Regions from separate parts of the Dorea sp. genome, predicted to be linked through region 2. Evidence: predicted binding sites of a transcription regulator. Region 2 holds the regulator's gene; the other holds the start of a gene.
The links. Region 2 encodes HrcA, which represses chaperone genes, less so after heat shock. Its sites were predicted from a motif close to TGTTAGCACTCNNNNNNNNNGAGTGCTAACA; they were not measured.
Positions count from the first base shown of each region.

Region 1: the regulator HrcA is predicted to act here: its motif matches at 4,561-4,591, upstream of ACWJAF_RS06250 (co-chaperone GroES).

Region 1 is NZ_CDRRQK010000010.1:4,484-12,718, forward strand. It holds gene ACWJAF_RS06230 (aldose epimerase family protein) at 1-63, opposite strand, end outside; gene guaB (IMP dehydrogenase) at 416-1,870, opposite strand; gene ACWJAF_RS06240 (DUF6106 family protein) at 1,984-2,475, opposite strand; gene groL (chaperonin GroEL) at 2,582-4,204, opposite strand; gene ACWJAF_RS06250 (co-chaperone GroES) at 4,245-4,529, opposite strand; gene ACWJAF_RS06255 (hypothetical protein) at 4,645-4,950, opposite strand; gene codY (GTP-sensing pleiotropic transcriptional regulator CodY) at 5,092-5,874, opposite strand; gene topA (type I DNA topoisomerase) at 5,938-8,022, opposite strand; partial or broken gene dprA (DNA-processing protein DprA) at 8,057-8,235, opposite strand, start outside.
Region 2 is NZ_CDRRQK010000012.1:22,443-30,677, reverse strand. It holds gene dnaJ (molecular chaperone DnaJ) at 167-1,363, opposite strand; gene dnaK (molecular chaperone DnaK) at 1,387-3,267, opposite strand; gene grpE (nucleotide exchange factor GrpE) at 3,324-3,923, opposite strand; gene hrcA (heat-inducible transcriptional repressor HrcA) at 3,960-5,015, opposite strand; gene ACWJAF_RS07105 (glycoside hydrolase family 3 protein) at 5,263-7,815, opposite strand.

The DNA of each region.
Region 1 (8,235 bases), on a different contig from region 2:
ATTTTTCAATATATAGCAGCTTGCTTTCTCTCCTTTTTTTGTTGTTCCAAATTCAATTTTCATCTTTCTGCTCCTTTTTGTTTATTTTTTTTAATATTTTCTGCTTGTTTATAACCGTTTGTTATATATTATTGGTTATATTAAAATTATCTTTCCTTTATATCATAGCACTTTATATCATCTTATGCACTCAAATTATTTTTCGAGTCTATTTATTTTCAGACTTTTTATATTTTTCAAAAAACATATACCCGTAAAATCCTGCCTAAAAATCTTCCGAAAGGCACACTCTAAAATGGCGCATATAGGTTGTGCATTTTTTACGAAAAAACACCGAGAACTTGCCAATGGCAACTTCTCCTGCATACTTTAGGGTTTAAAAAAGACGCCGTAATATACGACGCCTTGAATCTCTTTATTCATCCACACTATAGTTCGGTGCTTCTTTTGTAATATGAATATCATGAGGATGGCTTTCTTTTAATGATGCCGAAGAAATCTTCACGAATTTTCCTGTCTGTTTCAGATCTTCGATTGTTGGTGCTCCGCAATATCCCATACCAGAACGAAGACCACCCATTAACTGGAATACAGTGTCTTCAACACTTCCTTTATAAGCAACACGTCCTTCTACACCTTCCGGTACCAGCTTCTTAGCATCTGTCTGGAAATATCTGTCCTTGCTTCCATTTTCCATAGCCGAAATAGATCCCATACCACGATATACTTTATATTTTCTTCCCTGGAATAATTCAAATGTTCCCGGGCTTTCATCACAACCAGCAAAGATGCTTCCCATCATACATACATTTGCTCCGGCTGCAATTGCTTTTGTCATATCTCCTGAATACTTGATTCCTCCATCTGCGATAATCGGAATACCATATTTATCAGCTGCTTCATAGCAATCCATAACTGCTGAAATCTGTGGAACACCGATACCTGCAATAATACGGGTTGTACAAATTGATCCAGGTCCGATACCAACTTTAACTGCGTCAACTCCGGCTTTGATCAAATCTTCTGTTGCAGCTCCTGTTGCAACATTACCTGCGATTACCTGCAGATCTGGGAATTTGTTCTTGATCATATCAACTGTATGAAGTACATTTGCCGAATGACCATGTGCAGAGTCAAGTACAACTACGTCTACTTTTGCATCTACCAGAGCTTGTGCTCTTTCCAGGCAGTTTGCTGTGATTCCGATCGCTGCTCCGCAGAGAAGTCTTCCCTGTGCATCCTTTGCAGACAATGGATATTTGATCTGTTTTTCAATGTCTTTGATTGTAATAAGACCTTTCAGATTAAAATCTTTATCTACGATCGGAAGTTTTTCTTTTCTTGCTTTTGCAAGAATTTTTTTTGCATCTTCCAGTGTAATTCCTTCCGGTGCAGTAATCAGTCCTTCCGAAGTCATGGACTCTCTGATCTTCTTTGTAAAATCTTCTTCGAATTTCAAATCACGGTTTGTGATAATACCGACTAATTTCTTTCCTTCTGTAATTGGCACACCTGAAATTCTGAATTTTGCCATCAGATTATTAGCATCTTCCAGTGTATTATCTGGTGATAAATAAAACGGATCTGTGATAACACCATTTTCAGAACGTTTTACCTTATCCACTTCTTCAGCCTGCTGCTCGATTGACATATTCTTGTGGATAATTCCGATTCCTCCCTGTCTGGCCATTGCAATTGCCATACGGTGTTCTGTAACGGTATCCATTCCCGCACTCATCATCGGAATATTTAACTTAATTTTCTTAGTCAGGTAAGTAGATAAATCCACCTGGTTCGGAATTACCTCTGAATATGATGGAACTAAAAGTACATCATCAAATGTAATACCTTCTCCAATTATCTTTCCCATGATTTCATCCTCTCTTTCTTTTGCATTATTCATATTTAACAGCTATCTTAGCGAATGTTGTATACTTTTGTCAACCGCTTTTGATATGTTTTTATTTTAATACAATTTTCTTTCTATTTTCTGATTACTTTTCTAGGTGCCTTTACAAAGAATCCTTCAACGATTGTTTCATTTGGCTCAAAGAGAATCTGCTTCACTTCTCCTTTGTCTGATGTGATCAGTCCATACACCTGTGCATTACCTGTTCCCGAAGTGTAGTCATATGTTTTTACTTTTTTATACTGCATCAGTTCAACGGCTCCAACCGGCGCAAGAAGTTCCATCTGATCTGCATCTACGGAAAATATTCTTTTTCTTCTGGATTTATTCATGATCTTATCAATATCCAGATCCCCATTCACAAACACATATTCATACTCTACATTAAGACTTTGAATTACCAGCACATCCACTATGATCAAAATGATCGGCATGATAATACCAACCGGTGTAATAAATGCTAAAAATACCGACAAGACAGTTACTGCAATCAGTCCACCTTTCTTAAGTGTATCTTTTGTGTCTGTCTGCTTTTTTATCAGCTGTTCTGTGTAAAAATCATCCATTCTTTTCTTCCTCCAACTTTGCTGTACACTATATCTATTGTAGCACACATAGAGGTAAAAAGAAAACTCCTCTGACGAGGAGTTCTCAAAAATTTTATATTCTGAATTACATCATACCCATGCCTGGATTTCCTGCTGGCATAGCTGGTGTATCTTCCTTGATATCTGCTACTACAGACTCCGTTGTAAGAAGTGTAGAAGCTACAGATGTTGCATTCTGCAGCGCACTTCTTGTAACCTTAGCCGGATCCAGAATTCCGTTTTCTACCATGTCTACATACTGCTCTGTCAGGGCATCAAATCCTGTTCCAACTTTTGATTCTCTTACTTTGTTGATGATTACAGCGCCTTCCAGTCCTGCGTTAGCAGAAATATGGAACAATGGAGCTTCCAGTGCTTTTAATACTACTTTTGCACCAGTCTTTTCATCACCTTCAAGTTCTTCAATTGCTTCTGCAACGGCCTTGGATGCATGAATATATGCAGATCCACCACCAGAGATAATTCCTTCTTCTACTGCTGCTCTTGTTGCATTCAAAGCATCTTCCATACGAAGTTTTGCTTCTTTCATTTCTGTCTCTGTTGCTGCACCAACACGGATTACAGCTACTCCACCTGCAAGTTTTGCAAGTCTTTCCTGAAGTTTTTCTCTATCAAAATCAGATGTAGTTTCTTCAATCTGTCCTTTAATCTGAGCAACACGGTCTGCGATTGCATTCTTATCGCCCATACCGTCAACGATAACCGTATTTTCTTTCTGCACTTTTACAGATTTTGCACGTCCAAGCTGATCCATTGTTGTATCTTTCAGTTCCATACCAAGCTCTTCAGAGATCACCTGTCCGCCTGTCAGTGTTGCGATATCTTTTAACATTTCTTTTCTTCTGTCACCATATCCTGGTGCTTTAACCGCTACAACATTGAATGTTCCACGCAGTTTGTTAACGATTAATGTTGTAAGTGCTTCTCCTTCAATATCTTCTGCGATGATAAGAAGTCTTGCACCTGCCTGAACAACCTGCTCAAGGAGTGGAAGAATCTCCTGGATATTAGAAATCTTTTTATCTGTGATCAAAATGTATGGATCATCCAGATTTGCTTCCATCTTATCCATATCTGTTGCCATATATGCAGATACATAACCACGGTCAAACTGCATACCTTCTACGAGATCCAGTTCTGTCTTCATTGTCTTAGACTCTTCAATTGTGATTACACCATCGTTAGATACTTTTTCCATAGCATCTGCTACCATCTGTCCAACTTCTGCATCTCCGGCTGAGATTGCTGCTACCTTGGCAATCTGGTCTTTATCTTTTACTTTGCTTGACATCTTTGCAATTGCTTCAACTGCCACATCTGTTGCTTTCTTCATTCCTTTACGGAGAATGATCGGGTTTGCTCCTGCTTCCAGGTTCTTCATTCCTTCATGAACCATTGCCTGCGCAAGTACTGTAGCTGTTGTAGTACCGTCACCTGCTACATCATTTGTCTTAGAAGCAACTTCTTTGATAAGCTGTGCTCCCATGTTTTCAAATCTGTCTTCCAGTTCGATCTCTTTTGCGATTGTTACACCATCATTTGTGATAAGCGGTGCACCAAAAGATTTGTCCAGAACTACGTTACGTCCTTTTGGTCCAATTGTTACTCTTACTGTATCAGCCAGTTTATTTACACCAGCTTCCAAAGCTCTTCTTGCTTCTGCTCCATATTTAATTTCTTTTGCCATGGGTCTTTACCTCCTGAAATATATATTTTTCGCTGTCAAATTATTCGCAGATTGCTAATATATCATCCTGTTTTACAATGATGTATTCCTGCTCATCAATCTCAACATTTGTTCCTGCATACTTGGAGTAGATTACCTGCTGCCCTACTGAAACATGCATCTTAACTTCTTTTCCGTCTACTACTCCGCCTGGTCCTACAGCAATTACTTCTGCCTGCTGTGGTTTTTCTTTAGACTGTCCCGGAAGTACAATTCCTGACTTTGTAGTCTCCTCTGCTACACACTGTTTCAATACAACTCTGTCACCTAATGGTACTAACTTCATATCTATTCCTCCTTAAAATCATTTTCTGTATTATTAGCACTCAATAAAAGAGAGTGCTGAAAGATTCTAGATATAAAATAGCACTCTCTTTTTGGTTTGTCAACACACTTTCTATTTAGTTTAGAACTTTTTTATAAAATCCATTTTGTATTTTAAAACGAATCACTTTCCCGGCCTTATTCCAGTACCGTTCTTTTACCAGACCTTTACAGATCAGGGATTCTTTTTCATCATCAATTCCACATTCATAGATGCCATCCAGTGAAAATGATGTAAGATTGGCATCTTCTGCCGCAAGGTAAAGTGTTTCCCCCTCTTCATCATATGCAATCACCTTACACTGATATACCGTTTCATCCAAAAATGTCTCTTGCAAAACCCCTCTTTCCATCCGCAGTTGGGCTGCACATCCTTCATACATTCTATATCTGTCCTCCTTCAAAGTATCCATAAATCTGTCGATTAGCACGACCGGCTTTGCACCGGCAAGTGCAGCCCGGCTTTACCGGACGCACTAAGTATGAAAAGGGTATCAGTTACCCGATACCCTTTTTACTTCTCACTATTTTGTACGTTCTGCTTTAATCCGGTCGAGTTCTGTGAATACATAATCATTAATTACTTTGATATACGTACCCTTCATGCCCGAAGACCGGGACTCAATTACACCCGCACTCTCAAATTTTCTCAATGCATTTACAATTACAGATCGTGTAATTCCTACTCTGTCTGCGATCTTGCTTGCAACAAGAATGCCCTCTGCGCCATCCAATTCATCAAAAATGTGGATAATCGCCTCTAGTTCTGAATAAGACAACGTACTGATCGCCGATTGTACAATATGCTCTTTTCTTGTTTCTTCTGCACTTTCTTCATTGACAGATCTCAACATCTCAAGTCCGACAACTGTCGTTCCGTATTCACTGAGAATAATATCATCAATCTCGTACACTTTATCTTTTTTATAAATAAACAGTGTTCCAAGTCTTTCTCCGGCGATGTCAATTGGCGTAATAATCGCCTGATAACCTTTGACAGCATCTTCCGAAAATCCCAGTGTCTGAAGATTTACATTTTCTTTTGTGGATAAAATGCTTAACAGTCTTTCATTGAGCATGTCATCTACATGCTTTCCAATCTCTCTCTCGATCAATTCTGTAATGTAAGGCACACCTTCACATTTGCTTCCGCCAAGCACTTTTCCTTTTTTACTGATTACCAATACGTTCGAATCCAATATCTCAGTCAGGACTTCACAGATATCATTGAATACAACTTTGCTCGAACTGTTGTTGTGCAGTAATTTGTTGATTTTTCTGGTTTTATCCAACAATTGTACGCCCATTTACATTCCTCCATCCTATGAATGTATATTATCATACAATTCTGAAATATTCAACGAATTTCACTAATTATCATCAGTATTTTCTTTATTTTCTACATATCCGCACTGCTCATCACTGCAGACAAGCTTATTGCCTTTTTCCAACATATATTTGCCACAACGAGGGCACTTCTTCGTTGACGGTTTCTGCCATGACATAAATTCACATTCTGGATTATCTTCACATCCATAGTATCTTCTGCCCTTCTTGGTCTTACGGATCACGATATCTTTTCCGCAAACCGGACATGGCACGCCGATTTTTTCCAGATATGGTTTGGTATTCCTACAATCCGGGAATCCAGGACATGCCAGGAATTTTCCATGAGGACCATATTTTACAACCATGTTGCGTCCGCACTGTTCGCAGATAACATCTGTAACTTCGTCTTCGATTTTTACCTGTTCCAGTTCATTTTCTGCCTTTTCTACTGCCGCTTCCAGATCCGGATAGAAGTTCTCTATGATCGTCTTCCATCTTACTTTTCCTTCTGCAACTCCATCCAGCAGGCTTTCCATATTAGCCGTAAAGTTTACATCTACGATACTTGGGAAGGACTGTTTCATGATATGATTCACCACTTCACCAATCTCTGTAATGTAAAGATTCTTATTCTCTTTTGCGACATAACGTCTGGCTATGATCGTTGAGATCGTTGGTGCATACGTACTTGGTCGTCCAATTCCCAGCTCTTCCAGTGTCTTTACAAGTGTTGCTTCTGTATAGTGTGCCGGTGGCTGTGTAAAGTGCTGCTTTGTCTCCAGACTTTCTTTGGTCAGTACCGAATCCATATCCAGTCCTTTTAATAAGACGTTATTCGCCTCTTTTGCTTCGCCTGCCTCTGTATATACACTTCGGAATCCCTCAAAAGCCACCTTAGAAGCTGCAACTGTAAAACGGTACTGCCCTGCTGCAATCTTTACTGATGTGGTCTCATATCTTGCCGGCTGCATCCTGCTTGCCACAAAACGTTTCCAAACCAGCTGGTACAGACGGAACTGATCTCTGCTTAAGAACTCTTTTACTGCTGCCGGTGTTCTGGTTACATCTGTCGGACGGATTGCCTCATGTGCATCCTGAATAATCTTTTTATCCGAATCTTTCTTCGCTTCTCCGTCAGCTACATATTCTTCGCCAAATCCTTCCCGGATATACTCTCTGACTGCTGCATCCGCTTCTTCTGATATACGTGTAGAGTCTGTACGAAGATACGTGATCAGACCAATCGTACCACTACCTTTGATATCTACGCCTTCATATAACTGCTGCGCAATACGCATTGTCTTTGCAGTTGCAAAGTTCAATGCCTTTGATGCTTCCTGCTGCATCGTACTGGTGGTAAATGGTACCGGTGCCTTCTTTGTACGTACTCCTTTTTTAATATCTGCAATTGAATAATCTGCATCTTCTACTTCTTTCAGGATTGCATCCAGCTCTTCTTTTGACGATATTGTCATTTTTTCTTTTTCTGTTCCGTAGAATTTTGCCGTCAGAAGTTTCTTCTCGCCTTTTACTTTCAGATTGGCATCTAATGACCAGTATTCTTCCGGTATAAATGCATTAATCTCTTCTTCACGATCTGCAATAATGCGGAGCGCTACCGACTGTACACGTCCCGCACTCAGACCTCTCTTGACCTTCGCCCACAAAAGCGGACTGATCTTATAACCTACAATTCGGTCTAACACTCTTCGTGCCTGCTGTGCGTCTACCAGGTCCATATCAATCTCTCTTGGATTTTTCAGTGATGCTTTTACTGCATTCTTGGTAATCTCATTAAAACTGATTCGATAAACTTTCTTATCCTCTAACTTTAAAGCTTTACTAAGGTGCCAGGATATTGCTTCTCCTTCGCGGTCCGGGTCAGTTGCAAGATAGATCTTATCTGCCTTTTTTACTTCCTTACGGAGTTTTGCAAGAATTTCTCCTTTTCCACGAATTGTAATGTATTTTGGTTCGTAATCATTTTCAATATCTATTCCCATCTGGCTTTTGGGCATATCTCTTACGTGACCATTTGATGCAGTCACTACATAATTACTTCCTAAGAACTTTTTAATGGTCTTCACCTTTGCAGGCGACTCCACGATTACCAGATAACGTGCCATATATTTCCTCCATGTTATTGCTGACGGTCCTTTATCACCGTGCTTTTATATAATAATTTCTGGATACTTCTTTGGCGTATCCTTTCAACTCTAATGTAATCAATCTTTCCATAAGCTCCTGACTGGAAAGGTTCGTTTCATTCAGTAGTTGTTCTATCCCCTTTGGGAACAAATCGAGACAACTATACACCATAACTTCGGGACTTTCAAGCA
Region 2 (8,235 bases):
GTTAAAAAATTGATTTGTTTAATATGATAGCACTTTACCATGGTGAATGCCAGTGTTTTTTTGTATATTTTTTCAGACATACATTCCTTTGGCATCTGCAAGGACTTCCACCGGCAGCTTCTCCTACATACTTTGGTATTAAAAAAAGAGGAAACCTCTGATGAAATTAATCATCAAAGGTCTCCTTTAATTTATCCATAAATCCTTTTTTCTTTTTGGTTTTATGTTCATGTTCTTCTGCTTTTTCGGATTTCTCTGTTCCAAGGGAATTACCCGTCAGATCATCGAATTTACGAAGTGCTTCTTTTGCTTCGGCACTTAAGTGCTCCGGTGTCTGGATAACCAGTGTTACATAATGATCGCCGCGAACCTGGGCATTTCTAAGAGATGGAACTCCCTTACCTTTCAGACGTACTTTTGTATCTGTCTTGGTTCCAGGTTTTACAGTGTAGATCACTTCTCCATCTACAGTCTTGATACGGATATCCGCACCAAGTGCTGCCTGTGCAAATGTAATCGGTACGGTTGAGAAGATATGCATATCCTGGCGCTGGAAGATCGGATGTCTTGATACCACAACCTCCACCAGAAGATCTCCTCTTGGTCCGCCGTTTACACCCGGCTCACCTTTTTCACGGATTCTGACGCTCTGACCATTATCAATACCTGCAGGAATGGATACAGATATCTTCTTCTTGCTTGATACATAGCCTGTTCCGCCGCAATCCGGACATTTTTCTTTTATAATCTTACCAGTTCCCTGACAATCTGGACAGGTCTGTACATTCTGTACAGTTCCAAAGAATGACTGCTGTGTATATACTACCTGACCTTTACCACCACACTTCGGACAAGTCTCCGGAGATGTTCCCGGTTTGGCACCTGTTCCGTTACATTTCGGACATGGGTCTTTTAATACAACGTCTAATTCTTTCTCGCATCCAAATACAGCCTCTTCAAATGTGATTCTGACACTCTTACGGATATTCATACCTTTCATCGGTCCCTGGTTCGCACGTCCGCCTCTGCGTCCGCCACCGAACAGATCTCCGAAGATATCTCCGAAAATGTCTCCAAAATCAGCACCGTTAAAGTCGAATCCGCCGTAACCGCCACCTGCTCCTGCACTTCCGTCAAAAGCAGCATGACCAAACTGATCATACTGGCGGCGTTTTTCCGGATCACTCAAGACTGCATATGCCTCAGAAGCTTCTTTGAACTTCTTTTCAGCTTCAGCATCACCCGGATTCATATCCGGGTGATACTTCTTGGCAACCTGTCTATATGCTTTTTTCAAAGTTGCTTCGTCAGCATCTTTACTGACCCCAAGCACCTCATAGTAATCTCTTTTTGACTCTGCCATTTTCTATTCCTCACTTAATGTTCTTAGACTTCTTTGTAATCTCCGTCTACGACATCGTCGCCCTGGAATCCTTCTGGTGCCGGACCTGCTCCTGCATTAGCTCCTGGCTGAGGACCTGCTCCCTGAGCTCCTGCTGCTGCGCCAGCCTGCTCATACATCTTTGTGAAGAGTTTCTGAGCACTCTCTGTCAGTTTTTCTTTACCAGCTTTAATCTCAGCAACCTGCTCATCTGTAAGAGTATCTGTATTTGCTTTTTCCAGTAACTCTTTCAGAGCTTTGCAGTCAGCTTCTACTGCTGCTTTATCTGCACCGTCAAGCTTGTCGCCAACTTCCTGCAGAGCTTTCTCTGTCTGGAATACCATAGCGTCAGCTTCGTTCTTAGCATCGATTCCTTCTTTACGTTTCTTATCCTGAGCTTCGAATTCAGCAGCTTCTTTTACAGCTTTGTCGATATCTTCATCAGACATGTTAGATCCTGCTGTAATTGTGATGTGCTGTTCTTTTCCAGTTCCAAGATCTTTTGCAGATACATTTACGATACCATTTGCATCGATATCGAATGTAACTTCGATCTGTGGGATTCCACGTGGAGCTGGTGCAATTCCGTCCAGTCTGAACTGTCCGAGGGATTTGTTATCTCTTGCGAACTGTCTTTCTCCCTGTACTACGTTGATATCAACGGCTGTCTGGTTATCAGCGGCTGTAGAGAAGATCTGGCTCTTCTTTGTAGGAATTGTTGTATTTCTCTCGATCAGACGAGTAGCTACACCACCCATTGTCTCGATAGACAGTGACAGTGGAGTTACATCCAGAAGAAGGATGTCGCCAGCGCCTGTATCTCCGGCAAGTTTACCACCCTGAACAGATGCTCCAAGTGCTACACACTCATCTGGGTTCAGAGATTTACTTGGCTCTTTACCTGTCAGACGTTTTACTTCTTCCTGTACTGCAGGGATACGTGTAGATCCACCAACTAACAGTACCTGACCAAGTTCAGAAGCTGTGATACCAGCGTCTGATAATGCTCTCTGTACCGGCTCAGATGTCTTCAGTACAAGATCATGTGTCAGTTCATCGAATTTAGCTCTTGTAAGGTTCATATCAAAATGTTTTGGACCTTCAGCTGTAGCTGTGATGAATGGAAGGTTAATGTTTGTTGTTGTTGCTGAAGAAAGCTCTTTTTTCGCTTTCTCAGCTGCTTCTTTTAATCTCTGAAGTGCCATCTTATCTGTAGATAAGTCAACACCTTCCTGTTTCTTGAACTCAGCGATCATATAATCTGTGATCTTCTGGTCGAAGTCATCTCCACCAAGTCTGTTGTTACCAGCTGTAGATAATACTTCGATAACTCCGTCACCGATCTCGATAACTGATACGTCGAATGTACCACCACCAAGGTCATATACCATGATCTTCTGTTCTTTTTCGTTGTCAAGACCATATGCAAGTGCTGCTGCTGTTGGCTCGTTGATGATACGTTTTACATCAAGACCAGCAATCTTACCAGCATCCTTTGTTGCCTGACGCTGAGCATCGTTGAAGTAAGCAGGTACTGTGATAACAGCTTCTGTTACTTTTTCTCCAAGGTATCCTTCTGCATCAGCTTTCAGCTTCTGAAGAATCATTGCTGAAATTTCCTGTGGAGAATATTTTTTATCTTCGATTGTTACTTTGTAATCAGATCCCATCTCTCTTTTAATAGAAGAGATTGTTCTCTCTGCATTTGTTACTGCCTGACGTTTTGCAGGTTCTCCGACAAGACGCTCACCTGTTTTTGTAAATGCAACTACAGATGGTGTTGTTCTTGCGCCTTCTGTATTAGCGATAACTGTTGGCTGTCCACCTTCCATTACGGCTACACAGCTGTTTGTTGTTCCTAAGTCAATACCTATAATTTTACCCATGATAAATTCCTCCTGTATTACTTTTATTTATTCTGAAAATTGTGAATATTTTGTTTTTAGTTTGCTACTTTTACCATGCTGTGTCTTACAACGGAATCACGGTATGTGTAGCCTTTCTGAAATTCTTCGGCAACTACATTTTCGCCAAAGTTTTCATCTTCTACATGCATCACTGCATTGTGGAAATTCGGATCAAACTGCTGTCCTACTGCTTCGATAGGCTTTACATCGATTCCTTCAAGCGTGGTAAGCAGATGTTTGTATACCTTTTCCATTCCCTGAACGAACGGATCTTCTTTTTCTTCTTCCTTTACTGCATCTAATCCTCTTTCGAAGTTATCTACAACCGGAAGGATCTTTTCTATGATATCTTTTGCTCCGACTTCGTACATCTGGGATTTTTCCTTTTCTGTACGTTTGCGGAAGTTATCAAACTCTGCCATCTGACGGGTAAGCTTATCTGTAAGCTCTTCTATCTTCTCGTCTTTTTTATCTTTCTTTTTACCAAATAATTTTTTGCCAGGTTTCTTTTCTGCTGTATCTTCTGCTTCTTCTGTATCTTCTTCAGAAGTTTCTGTTGTATCTTCTGTATCAGCCTCTGTTTCTTTTGCTTCAGCAGCAGATTTTTTAGCCTCTTCTACAGCTTCTTTTACCATATCTTCCTGGCTTTTTTCCTGCTTATTTTCCAAGGGTTATTCCACCTTTCTATCGTTCTTATGAAACATATGATCCAGTTCTGACTGGAGACGCTTCATAGATTTTAAAACATGTTCATAATCCATACGTTTCGGTCCGATAATTCCTATCGTTCCCTTCATACCGTCACCCAATTCATAAGTTGCAGTCACAACGCTGCAGTCTCTCATGGTCTGTACCGGAGTCTCATCTCCGATATATACCTGAATGCCGGTATTCTCATCTTGTGCCAGGGTCTGTGTTACCAGTTCGGATAACTGCTGTTTTTCTTCAAATGCACTGATAATCTCCTGTGCACTCTGGTTATCACTTAATTCTGGATATTTGAAAATGTTTGTCGCACCGCTTGTGTAAATCTGCATATCATCATCCAGATGAATTGCATCCGCAACTGCGTCCAGTACATATCCGACTACCTGACTGTGGATTCCTGCCTGCTCTTTTAATCTGGCGATCAGTCCCAGGTTGATTTCTTCGATCGACATACCGTTGAGCGTTGTATTCAGCAGCATATTTAATTTCAGCAGATTCTCATTACTGATTGGTTCGTCAATGTTGATGATCTTGTTCTTGATCACGTTGCCGCCCAGTACGATGACTGCAATCACCTGTTCCTCATCTACCATAGATAACTGGATGAACTTAATCTTATTCGAATTGTTCATCGGAGTGGAAACCATTGTCGCATAATTCGTATTCGTTGCGAGAACTTTTGCTGCCTGCTTTAAAAGTTGATCCATCTTGTCTGCTTTATCAAGCATCTGTTCCTGCATCTCATTTAATTCCTGCTCTTTTTCCTCCATCAGCATATCTACATAGAGCCTGTATCCTTTGTCCGAAGGAATACGTCCTGCCGACGTATGAGGCTGGATGATATATCCCATCTCTTCCAGATCTGCCATCTCGTTACGGATTGTTGCTGAACTTAAATTCAGATCCGTGTATTTGGAAATTGTTCTGGAACCGACCGGTTCTCCTGTCTCCAGATAATTCTGGATGATTGCATGAAGTATTTTCAGTTTTCTTTCACTTAGTTCTTCATGATTTATCACCGGTACCTCCTCCTTTCGGTTTCTCAGGTTATTAGCACTCTTTTTATCTGAGTGCTAACACCTTTCGACTATTAAGATAGCACTCCCACATATTTTTGTCAACACTGTTTAGATATTTTTTACATTTTCATATGAATGCTTTCATACACGAAAAAAACAGGCCGGCTCTATATAATAGATTGCCTGCCTGTTTTCTATATAGTTATGTATGCAAGAGAAGCTGCCAGTGGAAGATTCTTTTGTATTTTTATACTGTCTTCAACGCAATTCCAAGAATATGTTTTGCGCACCTCTGAAGATCTGCCTTGGTAATTCCGCCGCCATTCTTCACAGCTTCTACGATATCCTCTACATTCTTCCTGCATCCCGGCATCTGAAGATCATTTCCGACCTTGATACACTGTACACTGTCGGAATAACTGTATTTTCCACTTTCTGACACCATTCCAAGCGCCGACGTATCCTGGGATGTGTACCAGTCTGTCATAATAAGGCCTTCAAATCCCCATTCATCACGTGCTACATTCTGAAGCATATCATAATGATTCGCTGCATGTGTTCCATTGATCAGATTATAAGATGTCATAATCGCATATGGCTGTGCTGTCTTAACTGCGATTTCAAATCCCTTAAGATAGATCTCTCTTAACGCTCTCTCGCTGATATGCGCATTCGTAAACATCCGGTTATCTTCCTGGTTATTCGCTGCAAAATGCTTGATCGTCGTTCCATGTCCCGCATAAGACTGTACACCTTTTGTATCAGCTGCCGCACACAAACCGGTAAGAAGCGGATCTTCTGAATAATATTCAAAGTTTCGTCCACACAGTGGATTCCTGTGGATATTCATTCCAGGTGCAAGCCACAGATGAATATGGAAGCGTTCCATCTCTTCTCCTACAATTTCACCCATTCTCTGAATAAGCTCCACATCCCATGACTGCGCAAGCGTTGTTGCGATCGGGATTGCCGTACAATACTGATAATAATCCTGTGTTCCTTCCGGTAATTCTTTTGCAAACGGCGCAATCTCCATTCCAAACTGTTCTCCGCCCGGCAATTTATTACCTTCTTTATCCGTTTTAAAATGCTTCTGTAACCGCAGCCCCGCCGGCCCGTCTGCCAGAATCAGATTCGGGATTTTCCGTTTTTCGATGAGTGCAGATGTCGTATCTCCGGCCGCTCCCGGTACACACGCGGATGCTGATCCGATCACATTGCCGCCTTCTTCCATCCGTTCGGTTCCCACACAGAGATCTGCCAGCTCTTCTACTGTCAGCTGTGCTACCAGCTCTTCAAGGGATGCATTTCCATTTTTTACATCCTTAAGTGTTAAGGTCTCGCCTGGCCTTTTGTCTTCCAGCACCGTACGCATAACTTCATATTCAACAATCTTTTTTTCAAAGTTTTCTGCATAGATCAGAATCGGACGCATAAAAGGTGTATCATCAAGCTCCAGATCAAAGATTGGAACCATATGATGGATCTCTTTTACGATTTCTTTGTCTTTCATTACATTTTTAAGCTGAACCGTCTGAACGGTCTCGTCCAGATCTATGATTGCAGCCACTTCCGTTGTACGTGAACTATTTCCCACACGGATTGTATACTCGCCTTCTTCCATGACCCAGACAGCATCATAACTGTCATAAGATGCCATGTCCTCTGTCGCAAATGTAATCGTTACAACTTCTGTTTCTTCAGGTGCAAGAAGCTTCGTCTTGGCAAATCCGGCAAGTTCCTGTGTCGGCTTTTCCATCACTCCGTCCGGTGCAGAATAATAGACCTGTACCACTTCTCTTCCCGGATACGTCTTGCCGGTATTGGTCACTTCTACTTCTACTGTTACCTGCTTTTCATCTGCCGTCACTTTTTTCGTAGACAATGCGAATTCCGTATAACTTTTCCCGTATCCAAAGCAATATAATGGCAGCACTCCAAATGTATCAAAGTAACGGTATCCGACATAGATTCCGTCACTGTAGTACTCATCATCCAGATTGCCATCCCTGTAACTGAACGTCCGTGAGGAAGGATAGTCATCGTATGACCTTGCCCATGTATCTGTCAATTTTCCAGACGGAACCGTCTTTGCTGTTAACACATCTGCCACCGCATAGCCACTCATATTTCCAGTCTGTCCAATCAGCATCATTGCCTGTATTCCGGAAATCTTCGTAAGTTCTGTCAGATCTATCACGCCACCGGTATTCAGTAACACAATGCAGTTATGATATTTTTCTGTCATGAACCTGATATTCTGAAGCTCTCTGTCACTCAGATAATAATCTCCCTTTTCTGCAAGACAGTCTTTTCCTTCACCGGAATTTCTTGCGATCACATAAACAGCCGCATCTGCGTCTTTTATATCCGCTTCTTCGATAACCGGCTGCTCCGGTTCTTGAAACGGATGTTTAAAACTTATGATTACAGACGGCTCTCCTGTCTCATCCGAAATGTTTTTCAGTTTTTTCAGATATGTTTCCTGCGCTTCTTTCATATCTTTATCGTATCTGTCCAGCCAGTCTTTTGTAACAATTTCAAATCCGGCCTCTTCGAGTCCCTGGGCAATGGAAATTGTTTTCCTTACATTAACATCTCCCGATCCTGTTCCGCCCTTCACCGTATGTCTGGCTCCGGTTCCATATAATGCAATTTTCTTTATCTTTTCTGAAAATGGTAATACACCATCATTTTCCAAAAGGACCATACATTCTCCGGCTAGACGGCGCACTTCATTCTCATGCTCTTTCTCATACTTCTGGATTTCATTTGTCTTCGATGCATAAATCTGTGCCATATATCTTCCTCTTTTCTTATTTATATAAATACTTTTTCGGTATGATCTGTGGTAGATAGCTCATAAAAATGCTTTCGTAATTTTATTTCATATATAACGAAATATATTTTCCGTTTTCTTATGCCACGCATCAGAGTGTTTCTACGAAAGAAAGTTTAACATATTTTTCTCTTATTTTTCTATATATTTGTATTAATTATTTCTTGCTAATTTCAAATCAGAAAAATGTTCCCCATATTTCACTTTTCCCTTGCTTCCTTGTAAAGATTATAATTATTTCAAGTTTTGTTGTTATTCCAACAACATTTTATTTCTTCTTTATAGTAGACTATTACTCACAGGAGCTGCTTCAGACAATTCCTTATGCAGGTTTTTTCAATTGCACTAGAGTTTGTCTGAAAAATGCTTTCTGTATCGTAT